DNA from 4 places in the Jeotgalibaca ciconiae genome. Region 1 is predicted to be linked to each of the others. Evidence: riboswitches for the same ligand, from Rfam matches in the RefSeq annotation. Region 1 holds a riboswitch; each other region holds the start of a gene.
What was found. Region 1 has a riboswitch for thiamine pyrophosphate ahead of thiD (bifunctional hydroxymethylpyrimidine kinase/phosphomethylpyrimidine kinase). Riboswitches for the same ligand answer to the same signal wherever they lie in the genome.
Positions count from the first base shown of each region.

Region 2: linked by a shared signal. The riboswitch ahead of thiT (energy-coupled thiamine transporter ThiT) and the one ahead of thiD (bifunctional hydroxymethylpyrimidine kinase/phosphomethylpyrimidine kinase) in region 1 are both predicted to bind thiamine pyrophosphate.
Region 3: linked by a shared signal. The riboswitch ahead of EJN90_RS00085 (3-oxoacyl-ACP reductase) and the one ahead of thiD (bifunctional hydroxymethylpyrimidine kinase/phosphomethylpyrimidine kinase) in region 1 are both predicted to bind thiamine pyrophosphate.
Region 4: linked by a shared signal. The riboswitch ahead of EJN90_RS13660 (3-oxoacyl-ACP reductase) and the one ahead of thiD (bifunctional hydroxymethylpyrimidine kinase/phosphomethylpyrimidine kinase) in region 1 are both predicted to bind thiamine pyrophosphate.

Region 1 is NZ_CP034465.1:1,577,766-1,585,494, forward strand. Features, by position in the region: gene EJN90_RS07475 (bacterial Ig-like domain-containing protein) at 1-1,156, shown strand, start outside; gene EJN90_RS07480 (YjjG family noncanonical pyrimidine nucleotidase) at 1,280-1,963, opposite strand; gene EJN90_RS07485 (class A sortase) at 2,126-2,812, shown strand; gene thiE (thiamine phosphate synthase) at 3,067-3,693, opposite strand; gene thiM (hydroxyethylthiazole kinase) at 3,683-4,501, opposite strand; gene thiD (bifunctional hydroxymethylpyrimidine kinase/phosphomethylpyrimidine kinase) at 4,501-5,313, opposite strand; TPP riboswitch at 5,385-5,484, opposite strand; TPP riboswitch at 5,546-5,643, opposite strand; gene EJN90_RS07505 (VanZ family protein) at 5,731-6,180, opposite strand; gene EJN90_RS07510 (thioredoxin family protein) at 6,299-6,601, shown strand; gene EJN90_RS07515 (DUF6718 family protein) at 6,618-6,881, shown strand; gene EJN90_RS07520 (Maf family protein) at 6,882-7,487, shown strand; gene EJN90_RS07525 (MFS transporter) at 7,563-7,729, opposite strand, start outside.
Region 2 is NZ_CP034465.1:140,122-147,850, forward strand. Features, by position in the region: gene EJN90_RS00695 (YrrS family protein) at 1-13, opposite strand, end outside; gene EJN90_RS00700 (threonine/serine exporter family protein) at 97-561, opposite strand; gene EJN90_RS00705 (threonine/serine exporter family protein) at 558-1,328, opposite strand; gene EJN90_RS00710 (NAD-dependent epimerase/dehydratase family protein) at 1,492-2,283, shown strand; gene EJN90_RS00715 (hypothetical protein) at 2,364-2,681, shown strand; TPP riboswitch at 2,750-2,853, shown strand; gene thiT (energy-coupled thiamine transporter ThiT) at 2,920-3,495, shown strand; tRNA gene EJN90_RS00725 (tRNA-Leu) at 3,736-3,818, shown strand; gene EJN90_RS00730 (SprT family protein) at 3,931-4,386, opposite strand; gene EJN90_RS00735 (type 1 glutamine amidotransferase domain-containing protein) at 4,481-4,999, opposite strand; gene EJN90_RS00740 (DUF421 domain-containing protein) at 5,140-5,808, shown strand; gene EJN90_RS00745 (Tex family protein) at 5,855-7,729, opposite strand, start outside.
Region 3 is NZ_CP034465.1:7,202-14,930, forward strand. Features, by position in the region: partial or broken gene EJN90_RS00060 (PTS sugar transporter subunit IIB) at 1-99, opposite strand, end outside; partial or broken gene EJN90_RS00065 (glycoside hydrolase family 88 protein) at 118-1,302, opposite strand; gene EJN90_RS00070 (hypothetical protein) at 1,554-1,964, opposite strand; gene EJN90_RS00075 (heparinase II/III family protein) at 2,075-3,391, opposite strand; gene EJN90_RS00080 (GntR family transcriptional regulator) at 3,472-4,200, opposite strand; gene EJN90_RS00085 (3-oxoacyl-ACP reductase) at 4,501-5,259, opposite strand; TPP riboswitch at 5,371-5,471, opposite strand; gene EJN90_RS00090 (acyltransferase family protein) at 5,552-6,559, opposite strand; gene EJN90_RS00095 (hypothetical protein) at 6,952-7,389, opposite strand; gene EJN90_RS00100 (QueT transporter family protein) at 7,568-7,729, opposite strand, start outside.
Region 4 is NZ_CP034465.1:2,916,345-2,924,073, reverse strand. Features, by position in the region: gene EJN90_RS13685 (DUF2829 domain-containing protein) at 158-379, shown strand; gene EJN90_RS13680 (3-oxoacyl-ACP reductase) at 379-1,143, shown strand; gene EJN90_RS13675 (QueT transporter family protein) at 1,250-1,759, shown strand; gene EJN90_RS13670 (hypothetical protein) at 1,938-2,375, shown strand; gene EJN90_RS13665 (acyltransferase family protein) at 2,768-3,775, shown strand; TPP riboswitch at 3,856-3,956, shown strand; gene EJN90_RS13660 (3-oxoacyl-ACP reductase) at 4,068-4,826, shown strand; gene EJN90_RS13655 (GntR family transcriptional regulator) at 5,127-5,855, shown strand; gene EJN90_RS13650 (heparinase II/III family protein) at 5,936-7,729, shown strand, end outside.

The DNA.
Region 1 (7,729 bases):
CAGCGCTGGAAATACAAAGGGCTTTGTTATTGGTGGAAGCCACAATATTATTGAGCTTGCTCAATTTTATGAAAATGGAGATACAGGATTGCAGATTAGCCGAACAGATAATTCTACTAACATTGAGGATTGGCCTTCCTATAACTTAATGTTGAATGTTACTTCCTTCGATAATCGAGACCCATCCGATAATAATGCAGATGGTTTTGCTGCGAAGTTGACCTCAGGTGTAGGAAATGTTTTCCGTGGTGCAATTGCCTACAATAATATCGATGATGGCTGGGACCTTTATACGAAATCAGGAAGCGGAGAAATTGGTGCCGTGCTCATTGAAGATAGTATTGCGTTCAATAATGGCTTTGTATCTTATGAATATGATGGAAGAGGAGACGGGAACGGATTTAAACTTGGCGGTGAAGGAATCCATGTAGAACATACCATTCGAAATAGTTATGCCTTTGGGAACTTGGCTTATGGATTTACTAGCAATAGTAATCCAGGAGTAATCGCGGAGAATAATATCGGCTTTAACAACGGTAGTGGTAATATCAGTTTTACAACGTATCCGCATATACCAACTGACTTCACTATCGATGGTTTCGTTTCTTATCAAAAAGATTTTACTGAGAAAGATAACTATCCAGCTGACCTTGAAGCGGTAAATAATTACTTCTTTGATGGAGAAGTATCAAGAAATAGTAGCGGCGTGCAGCTATCGGACGAGAACTTTGAAAGTTTGGAATTTGTTCCTTATGAGCGTGATGAAGAAGGAAATATTGTTTGGGGAACGTTCTTATCTTTTGTTCCTCCAGTTACTGACAACCCTGAAGAGCCCGAAAATCCAGAAGAAGGGGAGACACCAGAGGGTTCAGAAGACCCAGAAGGTTCAGATCCAATCGAAGAAGATGAAGCAGGACAACCAACTGACTCTACTGACTCGACGGAACAACCAGATGAAACGAATTCAGAAGAAACGAATGAAATAACTGATAAGAATACCGCAAAAGAACAAGATGACCAAATGGAAGAAGCAAAAAATGAAAAACTTCCATACGCAGGTTTGGCTCAAAGCCCATTGAAAGCAATTGGCTTGGCATTCCTAGTAATTGGACTGGGTACTTTATTCTTCACCCAAAAAAGAAAAGCACAAGAATAACTTAACAGCAAAAAAGATGAAGGACTCTTAAGCGGAGTGCTTCATCTTTTTATTATAGACTAGAGTATTATGAGTTCTGCTTTCTATGTCGAGCTGCCAAGGCGGACTTATCCGCTTCTCTAATTAAGCCAAAATCGCATGTAAATCTTGTAGATGCTCTATTTGATAGGTCGGTTCAATGGACGACGGATTCGGTTTTTTATGAGGATTGAACCAGCATGAATCAATCCCGGCAATGTTTCCACCTTTAATGTCAGAAGTAAGTGAGTCTCCTATGATTAAAGCATCATTCAGCGAAAATTGAGGAATGCGGTGAAAGACATAATCAAAGTACTCTTGCATTGGTTTTTGAAAACCAGTGTCTTCTGATACAAACACCTTTTTAAAATAAGGTAATAAACCAGAGTCTGTTAAGCGGCGTTTTTGAGTTTTTGAAACACCATTTGTTACTGCATAGAGCTCATGCGTGTGTTTTAATTGATCCAGAATTTTAATGCTTCCATCAATAAGAAAATGCCCTTCTTCAAGTGCAGCACGGAATTCCTTATCCATTTCGCTGCCAATGACATCTTTTTGATACAAGTTGAAAAAATCTTCAAAACGTTTCCCAAGTAAAATATTTCGCTCAATCTGTCCTTTTTCAAATTGTTCCCAGAGACCAAGATTTATTTCCGAATATTTGAGAATCGCGTCCTCAGATGGTTCCACATCCATTTTTTCTAATAATTTTGTAAACGCATATTTTTCAGCTGCTTTAAAGTCAAGCAGGGTATCATCTATGTCAAAAAGCAAAGTTTTATATTTCATATGTACCTCCCGAATTTTCTATGAAGCATTTTCTCTATTCTATCATCAAACTGTCCTTTTGTTGTGGTATTATTTTAATTAGAAATGAAAATCGGTGCAGCTATTCAAAAAAGGGATCTTCTGAGATCCGTTCAAGCATGTATAAGTAAGGCGGAGGATGTAATGAAATCTCGTAAATGGATAAATGTTTTTGCAATTTTGTTGATTATAGTGGGAGTAGTTTTTCTAATGAGGGGATATTTCGAAAGCTTTTTAATAAAAAAAATGACGAATGATAATCAATTCACCTCAGTGACTGTTGAAGAAGTCCAAAAGAATGAAGAAGTAGAAGGAGAGTTTGATTTTGATCAAACTACTAACTTAAATTTCGAACATATACTTGCGGGATATCAATCGAGAGATAATCTACCGGTGATCGGCGGTTTAGGAATTCCATCGATTCAACTTCAATTACCGATTTTAAAAGGTCTTTCGGAAAGCAATCTTGTGGCGGGAGTAGGAACTATGACTCCTGACCAAAAGATGGGAACAGGAAATTATTCTTTAGCCGGACATAATTATGCACGAACAGGTATTTTATTTAGCGATATTCCCAATACATCCATAGGAGATTTAGTGTACATAACTGATTTGAAAAAAGTTTATGTATATGAAATGAATTATTTGAAAATGGTAACACCTGATCGGGTAGATTTAATAGAAGAAATTCCTGATAGAAAAATGATTACATTGATTACTTGCAGCCTTGATTTAACCATGCGATGGGTTAGCCAAGGAGACTTAGTAGAAGAAGTGGCGATTGAAAATGCGACAGATGAAATGATTGCTGCATTGGGAATGGATTCTTAAAAATAGAAAAAATCGTCGAAGGAAATAGTATTCCTTCGACGATTTTTTGTTACGGATTTCCTTTTTTGGGGTTTATCAGACAAAAGCATCCATTAATATGTGCACTTTCCTTGATAAAAACAGCTTATCAGCTAAAGTCTCGGTTCTTACAGCCTTCTTTCCTTGATAACGAACATATATCAAGGAAAGTTTGTATTTAAATGCTCGGTTTTCCCTGATAAAATCTAGGATTCTTCAAATATAATAAACTGGCCTTATCTGATGAATTGTTCTTTCAATTCTTGAGCTGCTAGAGACACATCGGGACGACTTACAATTGCTGAAACAACGGCTATCCCTTTAATTGGAATATTTTGTAAAGCGGGAATTGTTTTTTTATCGATTCCGCCAATTGCTACAACGGGAATGGGTACTGCCTCACAAATTTCTTGTAGTTCTTCTAACGAAGTATACTGAGCATCGTTTTTGGTATTGGTAGGAAATATAGCCCCTACACCTAGATAATCTGCGCCCATTTCTACAGCAGTTAATGCTTCTTCCAAATTGCTAGCCGACACGCCCATGATTTTTTCAGGACCAATCAGCTGTCGTACGACATCGGCCGGGAGATCACTTTGGCCGACATGGACCCCATCTGCATCAGCAGAAAGAGCGATGTCGACTCGGTCATTGATAATGAAAGGAACACCTAATTCAGAAGTGACTTTCCGTACCCTAACGGCTACATCATAAAAGTCACCAGAAGAAAGTTCTTTTTCACGTAGTTGAACAATGGTACATCCACCTAAAATGGCTTGTTTAACGGACTCCTCAACTGTCTCGGAAGACATCGCTTGTTGGTTTGTTATGACATATAAACTGTAATCAATATTAGATTTCATAAAACAGTGCTCTCCTTGTTAACATTTCCTCATTCATTTTACTGATTGCGTCTTGCAACGATACTCGGAAGCTGCCATTTCCTACTTCCCCAGCTTTCTCAAAAGAAAGTTCGCCTGCAACTCCCATGGTTACTAAAGCTGTAACAGTTGCTTCAAATGTTTTTTCGGCTGCTGCACCACAGTAAGAGCCAATAAGAGAAGAACACATGCAACCTGTTCCAGTAAGCTGGGATAACATGGAATGACCATTTTCGATAGCGACGGTTCGATTACCATCTGAGACAAAGTCAACTTTCCCAGTAATTGCTACAATACAATCCAGTCGAATAGCTAAATCCTGAGCTATTTTTTGAGCATCTGTAGAATTTGTCCAATCATTTTCTGAAGCATCGACTCCTTTTGTTTCCGAATCTAAGCCAGCTAGGAATTTAATCTCGGAAATATTTCCACGAAGAACATTAACTTTTATTTCTTTTAGAAGTTTAGCGGCCGTTTCATTCCGAAAAGAAGAAGCGCCTGCACCTACTGGATCCAGGATAACGGGAATACCTATTTTATTTGCCATTTTTCCGGATTCAATCATGGATGCTACGGTCCTTTTATTGAGGGTTCCCATGTTCAACACTAATCCTGAAGCGATTTGAGTAATTTCTGCGGCTTCTTCTAAAGCATCAGCCATGATGGGAGATGCTCCAATCGCAAGTGTAATATTGGCACAATCGTTTACTGTCACGTAATTGGTTATGTGATGAACCAATGGACTTTGTTCCCGTACTTGATTAATTAGTTGCATATATTTTTCTACCATTATAGTGCCTCCTGTAATCCATTTTTATATACATCATAGAAATGATGGGTTGGACCATTACCTTTTCCAATGTCCAAAGAATGAGTAATGGCAGTAGTGATATACGCTTTTGCTTGCTCAACGGCTTTTTGGACAGGCAGGCCATTGGCAAGGTTGGCCGCAATCGCCGAAGAGTAAGTACAACCTGTCCCGTGAGTGTTTTTTGTTTGAATTCTTGGTGAACTGAAATAGTAAAAATCAGTACCATCAAATAGAATATCAGTCGCTTCGTTTGTATTTTCGCTGTGTCCGCCTTTCATTAATACAGATTGACATCCCATTTCGTGAATAATTTCGGCAGCTTTTTTGATATCTTCTTCATTGCGGATTTCAAAACCCGCCATTTTTTCTGCTTCAGGAATATTAGGAGTCACCATATCTGCTAGTGGGATTACATCGGCAATCAATGTATCGATGGAATCTGGATCCATTAATGCAGCCCCGTTTTTAGCATACATAACAGGATCGATGACGATATTCGACGGCTGCCATTCTTTTAATTTTTTCGCAACTGCCAGCATGCCTTCTCGACAAGCCAGCATCCCAATTTTAACTGCTTCGGGCGGAAGGTCTTCAAATACAGCCTCAATCTGTTTCTCAATGATGTCTGGTTTTACATCTTGTGTTTCAATTACACGAAAGGTGTTCTCAGCAACCACTGAGGTAATGACAGACATTCCAAAAACGCCATGCGCAGAGAACGTTTTTAAATCAGCCTGAATACCAGCTCCTCCGCTACAATCTGATCCAGCAATACTTAATACTTTCTTCATGATATAACCTCCGATATTTTTTGGTCATATACGCAAAAGGAGCGCTTTCTGAAAGAAAGCACCCCTAATAATCCCTTGGATGACTTGCTTCCCTACGTCGGTCTTAACCAACAGGTTCAAAGGGTCAGGTTTTAACCTTCTCAACGCCGAAACGTCCCCCCGCAACATACTCGATTCAATTGTTGTATAAAAATAGAAAAAGTCTTCCCTAAAAAAGGAAGACTTCAAACAATATCGTAGTTTGACTGCTCCCTACGTCGGTCTTAACCAACAGGTTCAAAGGGTCAGGTTTTAACCTTCTCAACGCTAAGCGTCCCCCTGCATATATTATCTACATAGTAACGTACTCTATTGCTTTTATCAATCGGCTTATTGATTCTTTAAGCGAAAGGGTAGTAAGCAAGAGATAATAAGGCTTTATAAACGTTTAAATTTTTGAGTAAAAGCTTGGTAAAGAAGAATTCCAACAGTTGCTCCAGAACTATCAATCAGGACATCTTGTAAACTTGGGCCGCGGCCAGGTACAAAAGATTGATGAAATTCATCACTCATAGCGTAAAGTGCACAAATAAGTAAAGAAAAACCAAATTGTTTTATGCCGGACACTCCATTTAGACGTAAGGCATTAGATGTTAAGATTCCAAGAATGAGATACACACTAAAATGGGCGCCTTTACGAATCAGGAGATGAAGAAAGGACTGATTAACTTCGATAGTAGGTAAGAGAAAATTTATGACTTTCATGATAAAAATTAAAATACTTCCGCTCAAATTTCCAGAATCGGTAGCTTGTTGAGCAGAAAAAGAAAAAATTACTGCCATCCAAGCAATAACCATTCCCCAGCTAAACCATTTTTTCAGTTGCATTATGATTACTCCTTTAGAAACTGTCATCTCTCCTATTATATATCATGTTATAATGGAAGAGTAGAATATTGGAAAGGAAAGTGAATGCAAAATGATATCCTATAAAGAAGCAAAAACAATGGAAGAAGTACAAAGTTTTATAAAGAACCATCATTTTGCGCTTGTTTATATTTCCCGTATTAATTGTAGTGTCTGCCATGCCGTGCTTCCGCAAGTGCAAAATCTTTTAGCAGATTTTCCTGAAATTCAAATGATAAAAGCAGACGCTGATCAAATTCCTACTGTAGCCGGTGAATTCAGTGTATTTACGGTCCCTGCTATCCTTCTTTTCGTAAATGGAAAAGAAATGATACGCAAAGCTCGTTTTGTAGTTATGGGTGAATTAGAACATCAATTAAGACAAATCGTTACAAATTATTAAAATAAGTGGAGGATTTATGACAAAGAAATATTTAGTTGCGAAAACATTTAAGAAGAAAGGCAGTGCAGCGATTTTATTGGAGCAGGTATCGGATTTTCTATCCTATATTCCTGAACTAGAAGGAATGTTTAAGCGAAATGCCGAATTTCTGATTATAAGCAAAGAAGATGAGTTAGAGTTGGATGAGGCATGGCCAGAATACGCACCTTTTCAGCTAGAAGAAAATAAACAGGATTTTGAAAAAGCTTTAAAAGAAAAAACGAGCCGGGAGAAAAAGTGAATGAAGCAATCGATTGTTTTAGCCAGCCAATCTCCGCGCCGCAAAGAATGGTTATCACTTTGTGTCAGCGATTTTTCTGTTATTTCAGCGGATATTGATGAAAAGTCCATCGAGAAGCAAATACTAAAAACGAACAACGAAGAGCCTTTTCTTCTAACTGCAAGTCGTTTAGTAGAAATGTTGGCAGCTGAGAAAGCCCGTGTAATTTTCAAAAAACAACCGATGAGTATTGTCATTGGAGCCGATACAGTGGTCGTGCATGAAAACCGTATTTTAGGTAAACCTCTCGATGAATCACAAGCATATGAAATGCTTCGTTCCTACGCAGGGAAAACTCATTCCGTTGTTACGGGAGTGAGTATCAAAAACTCGGAAAAGGAAATAACTTTTTCAGTCGAAAGCAAAGTGACGTTTTGGGATTGGAACAAACAGATGGAACAAGAAGTTTTTGATTATATTAAAACGGGAAATCCCATGGATAAAGCAGGAGCGTATGGTATCCAAGAGATGCCTAGTTTATGGGTCAAAGAGATTTCTGGTGATTATCCTAATATTGTTGGATTGCCAATCTCTTATGTAAACCGAGCGCTTTATGAATTTGAGTAAGAAAAAGAAGCCAAAGAGCGTGATGAGTAGCGCGCTTTGGCTTCTTTTTGAAAAGTATGTATAGAAGTTTTTGACTCAAGAAGCTTTGGCTTTTTGGTCGCGGTCATATAGAAAAACACAAAGAATCATAAGGCCTAGAGCTACTCCGATTGCTGCCATTCCATAGAAAATTCCGAATTGATCAGATAAAGCTCCCGTTATTGTTGGCATCACAATGGATCCGATACCACCTAATACCAGTA
Region 2 (7,729 bases), 1.4 Mb from region 1:
CTTCTTCAGGCATTTTTGCATCTCCCTTCCGCATAATACTAGCACATTTTTTATTGTTATTCTTTGATAATTTGGTTACGAGAATATTTCATAAGATTACAGGTTTTCCTCTTCTTGTTTTACTATTTTTATCGTCTTTAATCTAGTTTGTAAACTGAATATTGCATCTACTATAAAAATAGCAACCGCAATTGCTCCGGATATTAATAAAGCTTCGCTTAATCTCAATTGCCCTTCTCCGTAATCGCCGTTAATAAACGAAAAAACAGCTCGATAGACAGCTTCCCCAGGCACTAATGGTATAAATCCAGGTAGAAAATAAACAGTTGCTGGAGTTTTTAAATAACGAGCGAAATAATGAGATAAAAAAGAAATCACAACTGCAGCAAGCAATGTAGCAGGTATTTTCTCCAAGAATTCTAACCCTACCAAATAGACAAACCATCCTAAAGAACCTGTTATGGCAGAATGTAATAACGCTCGTTTTGGAGCTTCCAGTAAAATAGCGAAAAAATATACAGAAACAAAAGCAATAAGGGATTCAAGGATAATTCGTATCATAAACCTAATCTACCCCCAATCACTAATCCGGAACCAATGCCAATCGCAATAAAAATAGCAATCACAAAAGCCTCCAACACCTTTGCCCCTCCCGACATATAATCTCCTTTAAAAATATCTCGGACTCCATTTGTCATAGCGGTACCAGGAAGCAGCGGCATAATCGCTGAAACAATCAGCAAGTCACCTTGTAACCCCAATGGAACAACTTTTGTAATAAAACTCGTTAACAAAGCAATAATAAAACTAGCCACCATATCTAAAATAAATGGTCTGACCATCCATCGTCTCCCATAATGAGTAATAAGAGTCACTGTGGCAGATATAGGTAAAAGAAAGATAAAATCAATCCATTTCCCACCATACATAATTAAAATCATCTGAATAAAGCTAAATATCGCCAAGTTTTTTCGAAAAGCATCGTATTGAATTTCATCGATATTCTGTAAGAATGAATAGGCTTCTTGTATCGTAATAATCCCTTCAGTAAACCTTCGAGAAACATCATTAACTTTCGTTATCTTATTCAGATTTGTGGTACGGTTCGATATACGTTTCACAACTGTAATGGCATCCATATTCGGACTATCCAACGTTGCAATCAGTCCCGTCGTAATCGCGATTGCATCAATCATCTCTAAATTTGTTTTTTTCAAAATCCGAGTGACGGTCTCTTCAACTCGATAGGTTTCTGCGTTGCTTTCTAGCATGATTTTCCCTGCAAGTACAGCAGTGTCCATATATAATTCATAATCCATTTCAGGCATCGAATCATCTCCTTTCATGGTCTGTTTCTTTTCATTTTCAGTATAGCGTATTCTAACATTACTTTCCTTAGTTTCATTCGATTATTCCCAAATGTTATCTTTTGACTTTTATTAAAAAGAAGCATACCTTTACTTTAAGTGAAAAATATAAGGAGGGTTCAATATGTCAAACATTTTAATTACGGGTGCTTCTGGAAATATAGGAACAGTCTTAACAGAACATTTAAAGAAAAATCATTCCCTCACATTAGTGGATGTAGATTTTTCTGATTTTTTTGATTTTTTAAAAGAAGGAACTGAGATAAAAGAAATTGATTTAACTGATCCTGAAAATGTAAACGGATTATTCGAGGGAATCGACTATGTTATTCATTTAGCTGGCGATCCCCGTCCTGATGCTGACTTCTATGGTTCACTTTTAGATTTAAATTATAAAGTTCCCCACAATATTTTCAAAGAAGCTGTTAAAGAAGATACATCTGTAAAGAGAGTCATTTTCGCGAGCTCGGTTCATGCTATTGGAGGGTATCCTCCCAATGTTCAAGTGAAAACAACCGATTATCCTCACCCAGCTGACTTATATGGCGTTTCAAAAGTCTACATGGAGGCTCTTGCAAGCTATCATTCTTACAAGTATGGGCAGGAATTTATCGGCATTCGTATTGGCGGATTCGACAGCGACATCACTCCAGGAACTGCTGATGCAGACGGGCTAGCGACTCATTTATCTAAACGGGATATGTGTCATCTGATTGATTGTTGTTTGACAGCAGACTTGAAACAACCATTTTTACTTGTTAATGGCGTTTCGAACAACCGATTCCCTCGCATGGATATTTCCCAAGCCTATTTTGATATCGGTTATTCTCCTCAAGATGATGCATTTGAAATGCAAGGAGACGGCGAATACGATTTTCATGAAGAGGATGATATTGAAGTGGATCCTAAAAAATAATCCCTTTTACAAAGATTCACAAAAAATGATATTCCTGCTATGATAAATGTGAATTCTTACAAAGAAAGGACTACATTTACATGGCAAAACGTAAAGGAAGGCAAATACAACGGAAAAATATACAAGTGAAAGCTCCGAAACTTTATGATTCTTTAGGGAAGGAAAAGGAAATCATCTCGCAAGAGGAACAAGAAGCAACTTATGAAAATACTTTTCTTTTCACCATAATCGGAATGTTCGTCGGAATGCTGATTGGATATTTCTTAGATAATATGGCGCTCGGATTTGGAATAGGTATTTTAATTGGGGGTATGATTGATTCCATTTTAAATACAGCACGAAAGAAAAAATTCGAAGCTGAACTAGCTCCAAATCAAGAAACCAGCAAAAAAAACTGATACAGATTGCTTCAAAGTGTTGCATTGAGAAACCGCTTATGCTAAAGTATTGGTAACTGAATAGAACACTTATCACAAAGGGGTGCCTTTACTGGCTGAGACTGAATGAAAATTCTAACCCTTCGAACCTGACTTCGTTAATACGAGCGTAGGGATTGTGTGAGTAAAGAACACGTAATGTATTCTTCTCCTTTGTAGTAGGTCTGTTCCATTCTACAATAAAGGAGGAGATTTTTTTATGTCAAAAAATTTAAACATCTGGATTGAAGGTACCATTATGGCAGCGTTGGCGACGGCATTATCATTTGTTCCGTTGGATATAGGGCCAAGTTTTTCTATAACAGTTGGCCAGCCTGTTTTAATTTTATACAGCTTACGTCGAGGATTTGGCCCTGGGCTCGTGGCTAGCTTTCTATGGGGAGTTTTGCATATCTTTGTAGGAAATGCGGACATCCTTACCCCTCTTCAAGGATTCATTGAATACTTTGTTGCTTTTGGCTTTTCTGGTTTTGCTGGTTTATGGGCAAATAAAACCCAAGTTGCTATTAAAGAAAAGAACTGGGGTCTTTCTGTTGTGTACATTACAATAGCTTCCATTGTAGGAGTAATTGCTCGTTATTTTTGGCACACGATTGCCGGATACTATTTCTGGGGTCAATACGCTCCTGAAGGGTGGAGTGCATGGTTCTACTCCATTGTACTGAACGGAGCTAGTGCTCTTGCTACCGGAATCTTTACAATCGTCGTCCTAGTAATTATTTACCGAACAACTCCACAGCTTTATACATCGATAAATAAAAAACTTGGGTATTGATTGCTCGTAAATAAAAATAAGGACTCTCAACTATAAATTAGTTTGAGATCCTTATTTTTTTACATCTTGGCATTGTCAATTTCCCATTCTTGGTAGTGTTTTTATCCTAACTTTTCTAAAAAACAGCCTCGAAAATCAACAGATTTTTTCAAATCGGAAACAACTGCTATAATATTCTTTATATTCGCTGAGCGGTATTGACAGAAATCATTTCCAGTTCTATACTAAAGTAGTTGTTGCGCGGTCATGGCGGAATGGCAGACGCGCCAGCTTGAGGGGCTGGTGGGGGCAACCCCGTGGAGGTTCAAGTCCTCTTGGCCGCATTGGTATAACAAATTTTTAGAACTTCTCTTTTTGAGAGGCTCTTTTTTTTATCCACTTTCCTAAGTGATTTCCTTATATTTTATCGTATTTTCTTCCGACTAGTCATCATTTTCATTCATTGCCAATCAGCCCCAGCTTTCCTTTACATTTTCCACACACATACCTCTTTGTATCAATCTTTCTTTTTCTTATGTATTTTTGCTGGCAATTTTTACAAAGATATACTTTGTTCTTTTGTATTTCAGATTCATTTTGAAGGTTTTTTACATAGCGGGCGCCGCCTGTTCTCGCCAATAATTCTTTAAAATCTCCGTCACGATGGCGGTAACCTTTCCCCATAATATGAAGATGATAATGACATAGTTCATGTTTAATAACAGCAATCAGTTCTTCCATTCCATATTGGAGAAGTACTCGTGGATTAAATTCCAAATGATGGGTTTGTAATAAATATCTTCCGCCAGTTGTACGAAGGCGTCTATTGAAAGAAGCTGTATGGTTAAACGATTGTTCGAAGAATTCTAAAGAAATATCTTCTACCAAAGATTGTAATTCTTTTTGGTTCACATATATTCCCCTTTCTTGTTCCATTTAATTTAGCAAACAAACTAAGAATCTTCAACCACATTTAAATGGCTGAAGATTCTTAGTTTCTTAACGTTTATTTTTCTAACGCTTCTACAATCGCTTTATTAAAAACTGGCAAGTCATCAGGTGTTCTACTTGTTATCAAACCACTTTCATCTATAACAAGCTCGCTGTCTTCCCATTTCGCACCGGCATTTATTAAATCAATACCGACTTGCTTAACAGATGTCATTTTCTTCCCTTCAACTATTTTTGCATTAATCATTAGCTGCGGTCCGTGACAAATGGTAAAGATAGGTTTTTTCTCTTGATCAAAGTGTCGTACAAATTCTAGAAAGCGATCGTCCGCCCTTAGTTTGTCCGGTGAAAACCCACCAGGAATTAAGAGTGCGTCATATTCTTCCGGTTTCGTATCGTCAATTCCTTTGTCAATGGTAACTTCTGCATCACCTTGTTTTCCTTTTACAACATTTCCAGCTTCTTTTTCGATTGTAACTAACTCATGGCCAGCTTTTTTCAACTCTTCTGCAGGAGATGTGTATTCTGAATCTTCAAATAAATCAGTAAGTAACACTGCAATTTTTTTACTCATTAACGATTTCTCCTTTCATTTGCTACTTATAGTGTAACAAAAGATAAAATCGAGACCAAATAAAACGATTTCCCCATTTTCTTCGCTTTTCTTCTTATCTTAATTTACAATTAAATTAATAGAGAAAGGTAGGGAATGCTATGTTTATTGGTATCGCAAGTAAGTTAATTATCGGTTTTTTTGCATTAATGATTGTCATGCGAGCTATTGGCAAAAAAGCTCTTTCAGAAATAACCCCCTTTGATATTATCTACTCCTTTGTTCTTGGAGGAATTGTAGAAGAATCTATCTACGATGATCAGATCCATGCTCTTCATATGCTCTTTGCATTTCTTGTGTGGGGAGTCATTATTTATATAGTGGAATCACTTCTACAAAGAAGAGACTCCCTAACCAGAAAAATGAAGGGTCGCTCTTCCGTGCTCATTTTCAATGGCGAATTGAATATGAAAGAAATAAAAGATAACCACATTGAAATGGAACAATTACGAAGTATGTTGCGAACGCAAAATTGTTTCTCTTTAAAAGAAGTACAATATGCGGTCATGGAAATCAATGGACAAGTTTCAGTCATGAAAAAAGATGAACAACACCCTATCTTCAGTTACTTGCTGATTGACGAAGGTGTTATTGAAAAAAAGACACTTATAAGCATCGGGAAAGACATAAAATGGCTATATGAAGAAATCGCTAAATTAAATCACCTTTCCACTGAAGATATCGTTTATGCAGAATGGTCTAATGAAGAGGGATTTTATATAAAAACATATGAAGACTCCATTGAAGAGCAATATGAAATTGACGGCTAAAAAAGAAAGCTTCTCTCTATTTTCAATCAAAGAGAAGCTTTCTTTTCTACTCTGGTAACATTGTTAACGCAATACGCCCTTTATTTAAATCAACACTTTCAATCCAAACTTTAACAATGTCTCCTACACCCACAACATCTGATGGGTGTTTTACAAATTTATTACTTAATTTGGAAATATGAACGAGGCCATCTTGTTTTACCCCAATGTCAACGAATGCTCCAAAATCTACTACATTCCGAACTGTTCCTTCTAATTCCATTCCTTCTTTTAAATCTTCCATCGACAATACATCTTGTCGCAAAATCGGTTGGGCAATCTCTTCACGTAAATCTCTACCAGGTTTGGTTAAACCTTCAATGATATCTTGGAGAGTTTCTCTTCCTAAGCCAGTTTCTTGCATAATGAATGATTTATTTAAATTAGCTAACTCTTCGCGAGCTCTATCTGTTCCAACATCTTTTAACCCTAATCCTGCTAATTCCAATACTTGTTTTGCTTCTTTATAAGTCTCTGGATGAATATCGGTATTATCTAAGATATTTTTTGCATCAATAATCCGTAAGAATCCTGCTGCTTGTTGGAAAGCTTTTGGTCCCAAACGAGGAACTTTTTTCAATTGCGGTCGTCCAGTGAACGCTCCATTTTCTTCTCTAAATAAAACAATATTTGTCGCGATGGTTTTGTTTAGACCAGATATATGTTGCAGCAAGGGTGCACTTGCTGTATTTAAATTTACTCCTACTTGGTTTACTGCTGTTTCCACTACAAAATCGAGTCGTTCTGTCAAACGCTTTTGAGATACGTCATGTTGGTATTGCCCTACTCCAACCGATTTCGGATCAATCTTAACCAATTCAGCTAAAGGATCTTGCAGACGTCTTGCGATGCTTACCGCACTTCTTTCTTCTACCTGGAAATCAGGAAATTCTTGACGTGCAATGTCGCTCGCTGAATAAACAGAGGCTCCTGCCTCATTTACAATTACATAATAAACCGTGCGCTCCAGCTGTTTGATTTGTTCTGAAACAAATAATTCCGACTCTCGGCTTGCTGTCCCGTTTCCAATTGCGACCATTTCTACTTGATAGTCTTCAATTAATTTTCGTAATTGCGGAGCCGCAGCTTCCCTTTTACTGCTTGAAGCAGGTTTGTGTGGATAAATAACATCTTTGGCAAGTACTTTCCCTGTTTCATCTACAATGGCTAATTTACAGCCTGTTCGGTAAGCCGGGTCAAAGCCCATCACAACTTTCCCTTTCATAGGTGGTTGTAGTAATAAATTACGCAGATTTTCACCAAACACATTAATTGCTTGTTCTTCAGCAACCTCCGTGAGTTCATTGCGAATTTCTCGTTCAATAGCCGGACCAATAAAACGATCATAGCTATCTACGGTTGCTTGTTTAACATAAGCAGTGGCTATACTATCATTTGATTGAATCATATTCTTATTTAAGAAGTCGTAGATTTTTTTAACGTCGACATCTAGAACTACTTTTAAAATACCTGTTTTTTCACCACGATTAATAGCTAACATTCTGTGAGGTTGAATTGATTTTACAGGTTGTGAAAAATCATAATACATTTCATAAACGCTTTTTTCATCTTTTTCTTGATTCTTCACAGTACTAATAATGGTTCCAAATTTCCTTGTAAATGAACGGATTTTTTCGCGGAATTCTGGTTCATCTCCCACAAACTCTGCAATAATCTCATGAGCTCCTTGTAGGACCTCTTCTATTGTCTGAATTTCCATCTCTTCTGACAAGAATTCTTGTGCTTTTTCCTCTACAGAACCTTCCAATGGGAAAGATAACAACCATTTTGCAAAAGGCTCCAGTCCTTTTTCACGAGCAATTGCAGCTTTTGTCCGTTTCTTCTGTTTATAGGGGCGATATAAATCTTCCACTTGCTGCAT
Region 3 (7,729 bases), 1.4 Mb from region 1:
CAACAATAAATTCACCCCAAGTGATCGAATCCATAATTGGCCTTGCCCGTGTATGAGACGTTCATCAATTCTAACTAATTTTAAATCTGGTTGTATCATAATTTTTCCTCCTAAGTTTTACCAATACATTTTCCAATCTTTTTAAATCTAACTAATGATTCCAAGTAGAAATAATCACCCCAAATATTACCTTCATCTACTCCTTTTCCTGAATGCCATGAATAAACACCAGAATTATCAGTGCTGTTACTCCCTCCGTTTTTTGATCGGTGTAGTTATCGATTAAACTTTCTAACATGGCATGTTGTGAATATTTGTAGACGAGTTATATTTGTTTGTCTCAGGTATAAATTTATCCATTAAGTTCAAACCACATACAGCAATCGCTGCTGCTGAGGTATCACGCGATTGGTCAGAGCCATCTGAAAAAATCAAATCCCAATAACTGATAAAATCTTCTGGTAGACGATTTAAATAATAATTTGTTACAGACTCAAACAACTCAATATTCTCTGGATCTTCATTATAATAATGGTTTAAAGCGATTCCATAAATTAACCAGCTTTGACCGCGAGCCCAGCTAGAATCATCAGAATAACCTTGACGCGTTTTACCTTCTATTGGTTCCCCTGTTTCTGGATCAAAGTAGTAGGTGTGAAAAGCAGATGCGTCTTCACGTATCGCATTTTCAATAGTAGAACGATAGTGTTTTTCTGCTACCTCTCGGTAAGAACCATCTTCTGTCACATCCGTTGCCCAGTATAGTAAAGGTATATTTAACAAGCAATCTACTATTAATCGGTAATTATCTTTTGCTCCTAATTCTCCCCAAGCTTGAATAAACTCCCCTTTTTCTTGATAACGTGTCATTAATTTATCAGCTGCAAGCATTGCGGCTTCTTTTGCTTTTTCATTACCAGTTAGTTTATATGCGCTTACACATGATGGAATGTAAAGAAATCCTAGGTCATGATGGTCCAATTCGACATCATTTACAACACGGTTATAAAAATCATCCACATGTTTTTCAGCTAACTTTCTATACTTATCATCACCTGTTGCTTCGTAAGCTAACCAAAGAATACCGGTCCAAAAACCGTTCGTCCATTCAATATTCTTCATCGGTTGATAGGCATTATTTTTAGTAGCTGGTCCTGGAAAAAGATTACCGAGCTTTACAATATTGTAATCGATTTTTTTAATCGCCTGAGCGATTGCCTCATCAATCTTTTTTTCTGTTAACAAACCACTCGCTATATATGCATCACTCGAAACAAGCGGTTCTAAATTTACTTTACTCATTTTTATAGTTCCTCCCTTAACGTGTTAACCCTATATCTATAATACAAAAGATTTTCTCATTTGTAAACGTATTCTTTTAAAAAAAATAAAAAATGCTGTTTTCTTAAAAGAAGACAGCTAAAAAGCCCTTGTAATAAAAGGCTTTTCTACTCATTATTTTATTTTTATCATTTGATTATCTTTATTGAATGCCGTTATTTTTCCGTAAAAATATTGATTTGCTTCTGTTTTAAAAAGTTTATCTCCTTTGATTACATCATTAAAAGGAAATAAATATCCAAAAATTCATGATTATCCAACAAGATTCTTACTCCTGAAGCATCTGGATACTTATCTGTCTTCCCATTTTGATATACCGATAATGGTTGGCACTGAATCGATTGATTCAATGTAATAACTGAAATTTCGTTTACTTGTCCATTCTCCACTTTGTTTTTATTTATCACTCGTTGATGTTGAATAAGTTCGTTATATATACTTGAGCGTTTTTGATTTTCAATTTTTAAGAGTCCGTTTCGAACAAATAATTCTCCGGTAGATAATTGTGCCTTAAATTCAATCCTATTTTCATCTCTAGGAATCACCTGACAAATTTCATTGAAGTTGTAAGTAGTCGTTAATGATGTTCCGTTGCCACGATAAGAGTCATAGATGATAACCAAAGACTGCTCTTCCAGAATAAGAAAATCTCTTGAATAATAACTTAAAAGATGCGATTCGGAGGGATGGGATATCCAAGCATTGGAAAATAAATACCCTCCCGATATACCTTCTATTTCACTAGTATTTTGAAAGATAGGCAAAGGAAGATGATCGTACCCCACGACTCTGTAATCACAGTTGATAAATCTTCCTCATCAAAAAACGTATTATGAGCTGCTATTCCTTTTAAATCTTTTCGTATAGAACTTTCTGTATAAGTATACCTTCCTCCATCAGAGATAATTTCTTCATTCTGGTAATTCAGTGTAAAACTCCCAGCAGAAGCATGGCCATGCGAACTGCCATGCAAACCATTAAATAGTGTGAAATAAACACTTTCTTTTTTAAGAGCACTAAAGCCGCTTTTTTCCCCACGAAACAAAGCGGGCAGTTCAATTTGGCTTCTCTTATGATCCGTGTACAAAGCTCCCAAAAATAATGCAGAAGAACTGCTGCCATTTTGCGGAAGAAATCCCATTTCCCGATAAATATTATATATATAGGTAAAATCTACATAATCACTATCATGTAAAGGGCTCAAATAATCATCCGAACTAGCCATATAGTAAGAAGATTTCATCGGTTGTTCCAATTTAGCTCGAAGATTAATTGGTAAAGTTCTCTTTAAACATTCAGAAACTTGTAGAATATAAGCAAGGCTTGAAATCACTTCATGATGATATAGTGGACTTTGTTCCCAGTGAACGCCATCCGAATAAAATTGAAGATCAATTTGATTTTCTAACTGCACCCATACCCAATCCATGAGACTGCTTTTTATCTTCTCAGGGAAGAATAAGTCGTATACTGCAATTCCGCTCAATGCCAAGACACCCCAGTTGCTTAAACGATACTTATCAATATAGGAGTTCTTTAAAAATTGAATATGAATCATCATTGATTCATCAATTAATTCCAACTCTTCATTTGTTAGTTTTTCTATAGGTAAATACGTGAGACTTTTCAACCAATTCATTAATCGAATACCTGAATCAATCGGTCTCCATGAATTATTATTTGATGCATTCGGAACTCCATTTTCTTTGATAAATAAGGATAGTAATTGTTTCCATTTTTTAAAGTATATTGATTTTTGAGTTAAAGCATACGTAATGGCTAAATCTACCATAAACCCTTGGCGGTTCAACATATAAGTCCATTCCACATCATCTTCTGGATAATCATTCCATTTATATTTTGAGATTGAATAGGGAATATTACAAGCTTCCATATCGAGAGCATCTGAAAAAATAATTTGATCATTCATTAAATAATCAACTCTTTCCTTTATGTTCTCAATCTCTTTTAAGTTGGATCGATAAGAATTCCTTATCCAATCTTTACTAAAAAAACATTTTTTATAATGAATAATCTGTAAAATATCCACAATAAAATCACTCCTTACATTTTTGGAAGAATTTACTTAAAGGGTTATAACGTTAAGTTTCGTTAAAAAAATAGTATTTTCTACTCTGTAGTTATTTGAATGGAATAGTAATGGGGATCAATGAAGCTCCTAGTATATTCTAATATTTCTCCATTTAAACTAGTCGTAATTTTTTGAATATCAAAAAAAACAAGGTCTTCCTCTTCTCTTGTTTGCTCCTTCAAATAATTCTCTACAATTTTCAGTTCTTTGGATGTCGGCTCGAAACGCACGATATTAACCGACATCTCGGCATGAATATTATAATTCCCAGATATTTCTTTCGTCACGCTCGCACCATGTTTAATATTTTCAATTCCTGTTTCAGGTATTTTCCTTTCTAATAAATAACGATTTTGAATCTTCCATGGTATGTCGTTGACATAGGCAACTTGAATGATTTTAATGATATTCTCTTCTCCTTGTAAATCTCCGAGTTTTTTTGCAATCTCCTTATCTTTAAATGATTCACTGATATGTGTTTCGGTACGTTCAACCACTTTCCCTTTCATGGAAGATACAGGCGAAGTTTCGCTAAATAGCACTTTACGGTTTATTAAGTTTCTACGGACAAAAGTTCCATATCCTTGACGACGAATTAAATAACCCTCGCTTACTAAGTTATTCAACGCCTTGACTACAGTGGTATTACTAACATTGTATTTCTTTTTTAAATCTGCTTCTGAATAAATTTTATCTCCTGGTAAAAAAACACCCTCATTAATCTCTTTGATAATATCTTCTTTTATCATCTGATACTTTGACACCATAGTTACTCTCCTCATCTATTTCTTTTTTTAAAAATAAAGAGTTTGATATTCATTGTCGGACTTTTCAGACTCTTGGAAATGGTTTCATAATAAATACCTAATATTATTTTACATTATTTGGAATATTTTGCTAGTTAGAATATAACAAAACATCAATGTAAAGAAAAAAACCCAGATTAACGAAATCTGAGTTTCTTCTACTTATCTTAAAAAGATCTTTAAGTCGATATTGAACGAGAAGTGAGCTTTATTATTTCATCTTAACTCCAAGAACCCATTCAGACGATAAAGTTTTCGCTCTCAATTCATCGTCAGTCCACCATCAACGGTTATGTTCTGTCCAGTAATCGCGCGTGCTGCTTCGGTTCCTAAGAATCCTACCACTTCTGCGACATCTTCTGGAGCAGTAACCTTCTGTAAAGGAGACGAATCAGCAATTAACTGAAAGACTTCAGGAGTCGTGACTTTACTTGCATCTGTTGTCTGTAAGAGCCCACCTGAAACCATATTGACTGTAATGCCCAGGGAACCTAGTTCTTTTGCCATGTTTCTAGTAAAACCTAAAAGAGCAGCTTTAGCTGTTGTATATTGATGATAAGGAACGACTGGATTTTGGAATAAGTTTGTTCCAATATTAATGATTCTTCCATATTGATTTTCTTTCATAGATGGCAATACAGCCTGAACAGTATTTAAGGAAGACTTAATCGAACCTTCAAATTGTTCCGTATAGTTTTCCCAAGTCAATTCTTCTACCTTTTTTTGGGTAACTGGATTAAATTCGAAATTTATCAATGCGTTATTAACCACCACATCAATTCTCCCAAATCTCGCAATTGCTTTTTCAACCATAGTTTTTACTTGTTTTTTATCACGGACATCAGCTCGGATCGCGATTGCTTTATCTTCCCCAATCTCTTTGACAACTTTTTTTGCTTTTTCTTCACTATTGAAATAATTGATAACAACAAAGTACCCTTTCCGCCCGAAATTCTTTGCAATTTCACTTCCTAACCCTCTGCTCGCTCCTGTTACAAGTACAACTCGATTATCTGACATTCTTCTTCCCCCTTATGATTGATTGAAAAAGTATCCATCAAACAAAAAACTCCTTACACCATAGCGGGATAAAGAGTTAGAGTTTACAAAAACACGCACGAACAAAAAGAGTTTCTGTAAATTCCACTTCCCTACGCTGGTGTTAACTAGATCAGGTTCTAAGGGTCAAGGCAGACAGCCTCTCTCAGCATAACGCACCCCTAGTGGATAACTTATTCAATTAGATTTAAAAATACCATACATAATCAGTGTGGTCAAACAAGTAAAGAATGAAGCTGCTAGTTGTTTATATTCAATTTTCAATTGTCCCATAGAAAAAAGGCTTGACCTTTTCGAATAAATACAATAAAAATACAGAAACGAATACACCCAGTAAGAATCTTATGATCCCATAAGAAGGTGTAATTGCGTCAGCATTCTCAAAACTATGATTGAATATTTCAATAGGAATCAAGTGAATGAAAAAAATCGCTTGGCTGTATCGTCCAAGCTGTCCGAACCGACTTCTTTTATATACAGAAAATAGTAAAGGAAAACCAAAAAATAGCAAGGGGCTTAAGAACATGAGAAAATTCTTGTCCCTTCCTTGATTCAAATAAATGAGCCGTCCTTCTATGCACAACAATACAAATGTAAAGAATAATCCAATAAACATCTTTTTTCTATTTGCTAGCAAGAATTCTTTCTTATCAGAAATAAAAAAACCTATTAAAACAAATATAGAACTATAAAAAAGGCCATTTCTTGTAGTCAAAAAGATAGAAAAATAAGTGTCTAAAATTTTGGAAAGTAATGGGTGTGTAATAAAAGAAGAATACGTTTCAGCGGCTCCCACTATATACAATGAGCCAAACAAAATAAAAGATTTCATATAACCGAATCTCTTTATCAGCTTCGAGACCACAAACAATGAGAATAGGAGAGCTGGAAAATACCAGAGATGATAAAAAATACCCGTATAAGTCAGTCCAAGTATGAATGCAATTGGATATAATATGAGCGGTAAGTTGATTTGCTCATTCATGAACTGAATTCCTAGAGGTAAATAAATAATAGACCAAATAAGATAGATCTTGATGACTTTTTTAAGCCACAACTTCTTCTCCTCAACTGACCTAGCTCTGTAGAAGAACGCATTGTTCACAAGAAAGAATGGTACCGCTATTCTACATAAAATGCTTTTTATCATAAAGTGGAGGCCAGATATATCAGTTACTGTTCCACAATGAATAAGCACAACCAGTAATGAACTAATAAATTGTGCAAGATATAAATAACGGTACTCGTTTTTTCTTATCATTTTTCAGCTGTCCTCCATCTCAGTATTGAAAAATGATTAAATAATCATTCACTTATTCTAGCCCTTTGGATTCCCATTCCAACATGGTGATTTTTCTCCAATGTCCACTGGTTCCGTTCCAGCTCCATCAATCACTCCAACTGCCATTGATCCCTTTATCAATATCATCCATATGAACAGATTCGGCTAATATCTTTTGTGTGTTCTGAAGTTGCTCTACTAATGGAAAGATTCATATCTCACGCATCCAAATTGCCTTCATCCATTCACTAGCCTACTAGAAAAAGTTAAATCTATCAATGAATTCTTCTAGTAAAAATGAATCAATACAAATGAAAAACGCCACTACCTATATGGTGTGACGTTATACTTATAAAAATATACTGATTTTATTATGCAAGTCCATCCCATCCTTGACTAGCCATAAAATCCAGATTCTCTTTTTGCCATCCCATTCCCATCATCTGAGCGTTCAGCATTTTTCGATTACATTTAAATTTCAATCGAGTAGGCTCTCCTACTAACTCTATAGTAATAATATACTGCAATATTCCTTTCCGGACCTTAAATGATTGAATATCAGAATATGGAATCACTGCATACTCTCCTGTCAAGCTTCCACCCATATTGAGGTCAAGCAAAAGTAGTTGGTCTCCAGCAAACACTACAATGAAATATTCCATAGCCAAAACAGACAAATTGCCATAAGCTAGCGATGCCATCAAACTCGCATCCGTATACCCATAAATATAATTATGATTGATTCTAATATCAGAATTAATTTCTTTGATGAAAGATTCTATGTTTTCTTCCCATGTCTCTGCATTCATCCATCTCTCTCCTTCTCAAATCGACCCTGTGTTATTGACCTAAAATAAATATAACGTAAAAGCGCTCGATTTAATAATGATAACTGAATTTCTATCCCTTATTATTAAATAAAAGTCCCTATCAAACAATAAAAAAAGCTAGAATCCTTTTAGTTAAGAATTCTAGCTTTTCGATTGATTATTTTGTCAAATCTATTTTTTTGCTTATCCCATACATAATGAGTCCTCCGATTGCCATAGAAAAGAGCTCTCCCAAACCAACACTAATCCAGGTAATAAAAAATGGTAAATCATTGACGATGGCTAGTTGGCCTGCAACGGTAAACATTGAAAAGGCAAA
Region 4 (7,729 bases), 1.3 Mb from region 1:
TATCTAACCCATCCATTCAATTTTTGAATGGAATCTTTTCTTTAATGGCTGATAATTATGTTAAGAAGTTCAAATTTTCCCTTGAAGAATGTTATAATACATTTTGTTGACTAGAACACTTATGTGGAAAATATAATCAATAGAAAAGAGGGATTTTATGACGTTTGAAGAAGTTTTACCAAAGTTGAAAAATGGTGAAAAAATTATTCGCAACGGTTGGAGTGGAACGGAAGAGTTTGTTATTTTAGTAAGTAACGATACGTTCGAAGGAATTCCTGTCACACCTTATTTATTAATCAAGACAAGTGACGAAGGATTTTCTAGCTTTGCGCCGGCAGTGTGTGATATTCTGGCGGATGATTGGAAAATTGTTAAATAATGAAGACAATTATTTATTCAGAATTCCATGAGCAGGTTGTCTTTGTGACAGGAGCAGCTTCAGGAATTGGAGCTGCGCAAGCAACTGCTTTTTTGGAACAAGGAGCGAAGGTATTTGCCTTTGATCGTCAGCTTGGAAGTTTACTGGACTTAAAAATGAATTTTCCAGAAAGTTTTGGTTATATGGTTGGGGATGTTCGTAGGCAAGAGGACTTAATCCACGCAGTTGAGCAGTGTAACCAAGCGTTCGGCACGATTAATATCTTGCTGAATACGGCAGGGATTTTAGACGGCTATCGCCCATTGCTGGAAACATCGGAAGAATTGTTTGACAAAATCTTTGAAGTCAATGTAAAAAGCTTTTTCATACTTACAAAAATAGTCCTGCCACAAATGTTAGCAAATAAAAGTGGTGTGGTAATCCCCATGACCTCCATAGCGGGCATGGTGGCTGGCGGTGGTGGCATCGGTTATACCATGAGTAAGCATGCGATTGTTGGTTTTATTAAACAATTAGCTCTTGATTATGCGGACAAAGGAATTCGAGTGAATGGGATTGCGCCAGGAGCAATTGATACGCCGATGAATGCGGCAGATTTTGCAGGCGACGGTGCCATAGCAAAGAAAGTGGCCGAAGAAACACCAGCTAAGCGTTGGGCAAAGCCAGAAGAAGTAGCTTCTCTCACCTTATTTTTAGCAAGTCAACAAGCAAGTTATCTTCAAGGAGATATTATTCCAATCGATGGCGGTTGGATTATTAAATAAGAAAATAAAATAGTGGCATAGCCACACTACGGCACTTCGTAGGGCAGTATGTCCCATCCTTTGGCCGTAGTTATTACCAAGGTAGAACCTTGCAAAGGAGATTATTATGTTAAAAAGCGAAAAAAAGATGGTTGCGAAGATTCGTGCAACTGAACTAACGAAAGTAGCATTGATTACGGCTCTTTACATTGTTATTACCACTGCATTATCTGTCATTAGTTTCGGAAGTGTTCAACTTCGTTTGTCAGAAATGTTCAATTATATGCCTTTATTTAATAAAAGATATATTTGGGCAGTAACTCTTGGCGTAGCAATTGCGAATATGAACTCGCCACTAGGAATCATTGATGTATTAGTAGGCAGTATCTCGACCTTTTTAGTATTGAAGATCACACTATCTATTACGAAAAATATTAAAAGTACACCGATAAAGTTCGTGCTAACAGCATTTATATTTGCCTTTTCAATGTTTACCGTTGCAGGCCAACTAGCCATCGTCAATGATTTACCATTTTTTATTACCTGGATTAGTGTTGGTTTGGGAGAGCTCTTTTCTATGGCAATCGGAGGACTCATTATGTATGGGATAAGCAAAAAAATAGATTTGACAAAATAATCAATCGAAAAGCTAGAATTCTTAACTAAAAGGATTCTAGCTTTTTTTATTGTTTGATAGGGACTTTTATTTAATAATAAGGGATAGAAATTCAGTTATCATTATTAAATCGAGCGCTTTTACGTTATATTTATTTTAGGTCAATAACACAGGGTCGATTTGAGAAGGAGAGAGATGGATGAATGCAGAGACATGGGAAGAAAACATAGAATCTTTCATCAAAGAAATTAATTCTGATATTAGAATCAATCATAATTATATTTATGGGTATACGGATGCGAGTTTGATGGCATCGCTAGCTTATGGCAATTTGTCTGTTTTGGCTATGGAATATTTCATTGTAGTGTTTGCTGGAGACCAACTACTTTTGCTTGACCTCAATATGGGTGGAAGCTTGACAGGAGAGTATGCAGTGATTCCATATTCTGATATTCAATCATTTAAGGTCCGGAAAGGAATATTGCAGTATATTATTACTATAGAGTTAGTAGGAGAGCCTACTCGATTGAAATTTAAATGTAATCGAAAAATGCTGAACGCTCAGATGATGGGAATGGGATGGCAAAAAGAGAATCTGGATTTTATGGCTAGTCAAGGATGGGATGGACTTGCATAATAAAATCAGTATATTTTTATAAGTATAACGTCACACCATATAGGTAGTGGCGTTTTTCATTTGTATTGATTCATTTTTACTAGAAGAATTCATTGATAGATTTAACTTTTTCTAGTAGGCTAGTGAATGGATGAAGGCAATTTGGATGCGTGAGATATGAATCTTTCCATTAGTAGAGCAACTTCAGAACACACAAAAGATATTAGCCGAATCTGTTCATATGGATGATATTGATAAAGGGATCAATGGCAGTTGGAGTGATTGATGGAGCTGGAACGGAACCAGTGGACATTGGAGAAAAATCACCATGTTGGAATGGGAATCCAAAGGGCTAGAATAAGTGAATGATTATTTAATCATTTTTCAATACTGAGATGGAGGACAGCTGAAAAATGATAAGAAAAAACGAGTACCGTTATTTATATCTTGCACAATTTATTAGTTCATTACTGGTTGTGCTTATTCATTGTGGAACAGTAACTGATATATCTGGCCTCCACTTTATGATAAAAAGCATTTTATGTAGAATAGCGGTACCATTCTTTCTTGTGAACAATGCGTTCTTCTACAGAGCTAGGTCAGTTGAGGAGAAGAAGTTGTGGCTTAAAAAAGTCATCAAGATCTATCTTATTTGGTCTATTATTTATTTACCTCTAGGAATTCAGTTCATGAATGAGCAAATCAACTTACCGCTCATATTATATCCAATTGCATTCATACTTGGACTGACTTATACGGGTATTTTTTATCATCTCTGGTATTTTCCAGCTCTCCTATTCTCATTGTTTGTGGTCTCGAAGCTGATAAAGAGATTCGGTTATATGAAATCTTTTATTTTGTTTGGCTCATTGTATATAGTGGGAGCCGCTGAAACGTATTCTTCTTTTATTACACACCCATTACTTTCCAAAATTTTAGACACTTATTTTTCTATCTTTTTGACTACAAGAAATGGCCTTTTTTATAGTTCTATATTTGTTTTAATAGGTTTTTTTATTTCTGATAAGAAAGAATTCTTGCTAGCAAATAGAAAAAAGATGTTTATTGGATTATTCTTTACATTTGTATTGTTGTGCATAGAAGGACGGCTCATTTATTTGAATCAAGGAAGGGACAAGAATTTTCTCATGTTCTTAAGCCCCTTGCTATTTTTTGGTTTTCCTTTACTATTTTCTGTATATAAAAGAAGTCGGTTCGGACAGCTTGGACGATACAGCCAAGCGATTTTTTTCATTCACTTGATTCCTATTGAAATATTCAATCATAGTTTTGAGAATGCTGACGCAATTACACCTTCTTATGGGATCATAAGATTCTTACTGGGTGTATTCGTTTCTGTATTTTTATTGTATTTATTCGAAAAGGTCAAGCCTTTTTTCTATGGGACAATTGAAAATTGAATATAAACAACTAGCAGCTTCATTCTTTACTTGTTTGACCACACTGATTATGTATGGTATTTTTAAATCTAATTGAATAAGTTATCCACTAGGGGTGCGTTATGCTGAGAGAGGCTGTCTGCCTTGACCCTTAGAACCTGATCTAGTTAACACCAGCGTAGGGAAGTGGAATTTACAGAAACTCTTTTTGTTCGTGCGTGTTTTTGTAAACTCTAACTCTTTATCCCGCTATGGTGTAAGGAGTTTTTTGTTTGATGGATACTTTTTCAATCAATCATAAGGGGGAAGAAGAATGTCAGATAATCGAGTTGTACTTGTAACAGGAGCGAGCAGAGGGTTAGGAAGTGAAATTGCAAAGAATTTCGGGCGGAAAGGGTACTTTGTTGTTATCAATTATTTCAATAGTGAAGAAAAAGCAAAAAAAGTTGTCAAAGAGATTGGGGAAGATAAAGCAATCGCGATCCGAGCTGATGTCCGTGATAAAAAACAAGTAAAAACTATGGTTGAAAAAGCAATTGCGAGATTTGGGAGAATTGATGTGGTGGTTAATAACGCATTGATAAATTTCGAATTTAATCCAGTTACCCAAAAAAAGGTAGAAGAATTGACTTGGGAAAACTATACGGAACAATTTGAAGGTTCGATTAAGTCTTCCTTAAATACTGTTCAGGCTGTATTGCCATCTATGAAAGAAAATCAATATGGAAGAATCATTAATATTGGAACAAACTTATTCCAAAATCCAGTCGTTCCTTATCATCAATATACAACAGCTAAAGCTGCTCTTTTAGGTTTTACTAGAAACATGGCAAAAGAACTAGGTTCCCTGGGCATTACAGTCAATATGGTTTCAGGTGGGCTCTTACAGACAACAGATGCAAGTAAAGTCACGACTCCTGAAGTCTTTCAGTTAATTGCTGATTCGTCTCCTTTACAGAAGGTTACTGCTCCAGAAGATGTCGCAGAAGTGGTAGGATTCTTAGGAACCGAAGCAGCACGCGCGATTACTGGACAGAACATAACCGTTGATGGTGGACTGACGATGAATTGAGAGCGAAAACTTTATCGTCTGAATGGGTTCTTGGAGTTAAGATGAAATAATAAAGCTCACTTCTCGTTCAATATCGACTTAAAGATCTTTTTAAGATAAGTAGAAGAAACTCAGATTTCGTTAATCTGGGTTTTTTTCTTTACATTGATGTTTTGTTATATTCTAACTAGCAAAATATTCCAAATAATGTAAAATAATATTAGGTATTTATTATGAAACCATTTCCAAGAGTCTGAAAAGTCCGACAATGAATATCAAACTCTTTATTTTTAAAAAAAGAAATAGATGAGGAGAGTAACTATGGTGTCAAAGTATCAGATGATAAAAGAAGATATTATCAAAGAGATTAATGAGGGTGTTTTTTTACCAGGAGATAAAATTTATTCAGAAGCAGATTTAAAAAAGAAATACAATGTTAGTAATACCACTGTAGTCAAGGCGTTGAATAACTTAGTAAGCGAGGGTTATTTAATTCGTCGTCAAGGATATGGAACTTTTGTCCGTAGAAACTTAATAAACCGTAAAGTGCTATTTAGCGAAACTTCGCCTGTATCTTCCATGAAAGGGAAAGTGGTTGAACGTACCGAAACACATATCAGTGAATCATTTAAAGATAAGGAGATTGCAAAAAAACTCGGAGATTTACAAGGAGAAGAGAATATCATTAAAATCATTCAAGTTGCCTATGTCAACGACATACCATGGAAGATTCAAAATCGTTATTTATTAGAAAGGAAAATACCTGAAACAGGAATTGAAAATATTAAACATGGTGCGAGCGTGACGAAAGAAATATCTGGGAATTATAATATTCATGCCGAGATGTCGGTTAATATCGTGCGTTTCGAGCCGACATCCAAAGAACTGAAAATTGTAGAGAATTATTTGAAGGAGCAAACAAGAGAAGAGGAAGACCTTGTTTTTTTTGATATTCAAAAAATTACGACTAGTTTAAATGGAGAAATATTAGAATATACTAGGAGCTTCATTGATCCCCATTACTATTCCATTCAAATAACTACAGAGTAGAAAATACTATTTTTTTAACGAAACTTAACGTTATAACCCTTTAAGTAAATTCTTCCAAAAATGTAAGGAGTGATTTTATTGTGGATATTTTACAGATTATTCATTATAAAAAATGTTTTTTTAGTAAAGATTGGATAAGGAATTCTTATCGATCCAACTTAAAAGAGATTGAGAACATAAAGGAAAGAGTTGATTATTTAATGAATGATCAAATTATTTTTTCAGATGCTCTCGATATGGAAGCTTGTAATATTCCCTATTCAATCTCAAAATATAAATGGAATGATTATCCAGAAGATGATGTGGAATGGACTTATATGTTGAACCGCCAAGGGTTTATGGTAGATTTAGCCATTACGTATGCTTTAACTCAAAAATCAATATACTTTAAAAAATGGAAACAATTACTATCCTTATTTATCAAAGAAAATGGAGTTCCGAATGCATCAAATAATAATTCATGGAGACCGATTGATTCAGGTATTCGATTAATGAATTGGTTGAAAAGTCTCACGTATTTACCTATAGAAAAACTAACAAATGAAGAGTTGGAATTAATTGATGAATCAATGATGATTCATATTCAATTTTTAAAGAACTCCTATATTGATAAGTATCGTTTAAGCAACTGGGGTGTCTTGGCATTGAGCGGAATTGCAGTATACGACTTATTCTTCCCTGAGAAGATAAAAAGCAGTCTCATGGATTGGGTATGGGTGCAGTTAGAAAATCAAATTGATCTTCAATTTTATTCGGATGGCGTTCACTGGGAACAAAGTCCACTATATCATCATGAAGTGATTTCAAGCCTTGCTTATATTCTACAAGTTTCTGAATGTTTAAAGAGAACTTTACCAATTAATCTTCGAGCTAAATTGGAACAACCGATGAAATCTTCTTACTATATGGCTAGTTCGGATGATTATTTGAGCCCTTTACATGATAGTGATTATGTAGATTTTACCTATATATATAATATTTATCGGGAAATGGGATTTCTTCCGCAAAATGGCAGCAGTTCTTCTGCATTATTTTTGGGAGCTTTGTACACGGATCATAAGAGAAGCCAAATTGAACTGCCCGCTTTGTTTCGTGGGGAAAAAAGCGGCTTTAGTGCTCTTAAAAAAGAAAGTGTTTATTTCACACTATTTAATGGTTTGCATGGCAGTTCGCATGGCCATGCTTCTGCTGGGAGTTTTACACTGAATTACCAGAATGAAGAAATTATCTCTGATGGAGGAAGGTATACTTATACAGAAAGTTCTATACGAAAAGATTTAAAAGGAATAGCAGCTCATAATACGTTTTTTGATGAGGAAGATTTATCAACTGTGATTACAGAGTCGTGGGGGTACGATCATCTTCCTTTGCCTATCTTTCAAAATACTAGTGAAATAGAAGGTATATCGGGAGGGTATTTATTTTCCAATGCTTGGATATCCCATCCCTCCGAATCGCATCTTTTAAGTTATTATTCAAGAGATTTTCTTATTCTGGAAGAGCAGTCTTTGGTTATCATCTATGACTCTTATCGTGGCAACGGAACATCATTAACGACTACTTACAACTTCAATGAAATTTGTCAGGTGATTCCTAGAGATGAAAATAGGATTGAATTTAAGGCACAATTATCTACCGGAGAATTATTTGTTCGAAACGGACTCTTAAAAATTGAAAATCAAAAACGCTCAAGTATATATAACGAACTTATTCAACATCAACGAGTGATAAATAAAAACAAAGTGGAGAATGGACAAGTAAACGAAATTTCAGTTATTACATTGAATCAATCGATTCAGTGCCAACCATTATCGGTATATCAAAATGGGAAGACAGATAAGTATCCAGATGCTTCAGGAGTAAGAATCTTGTTG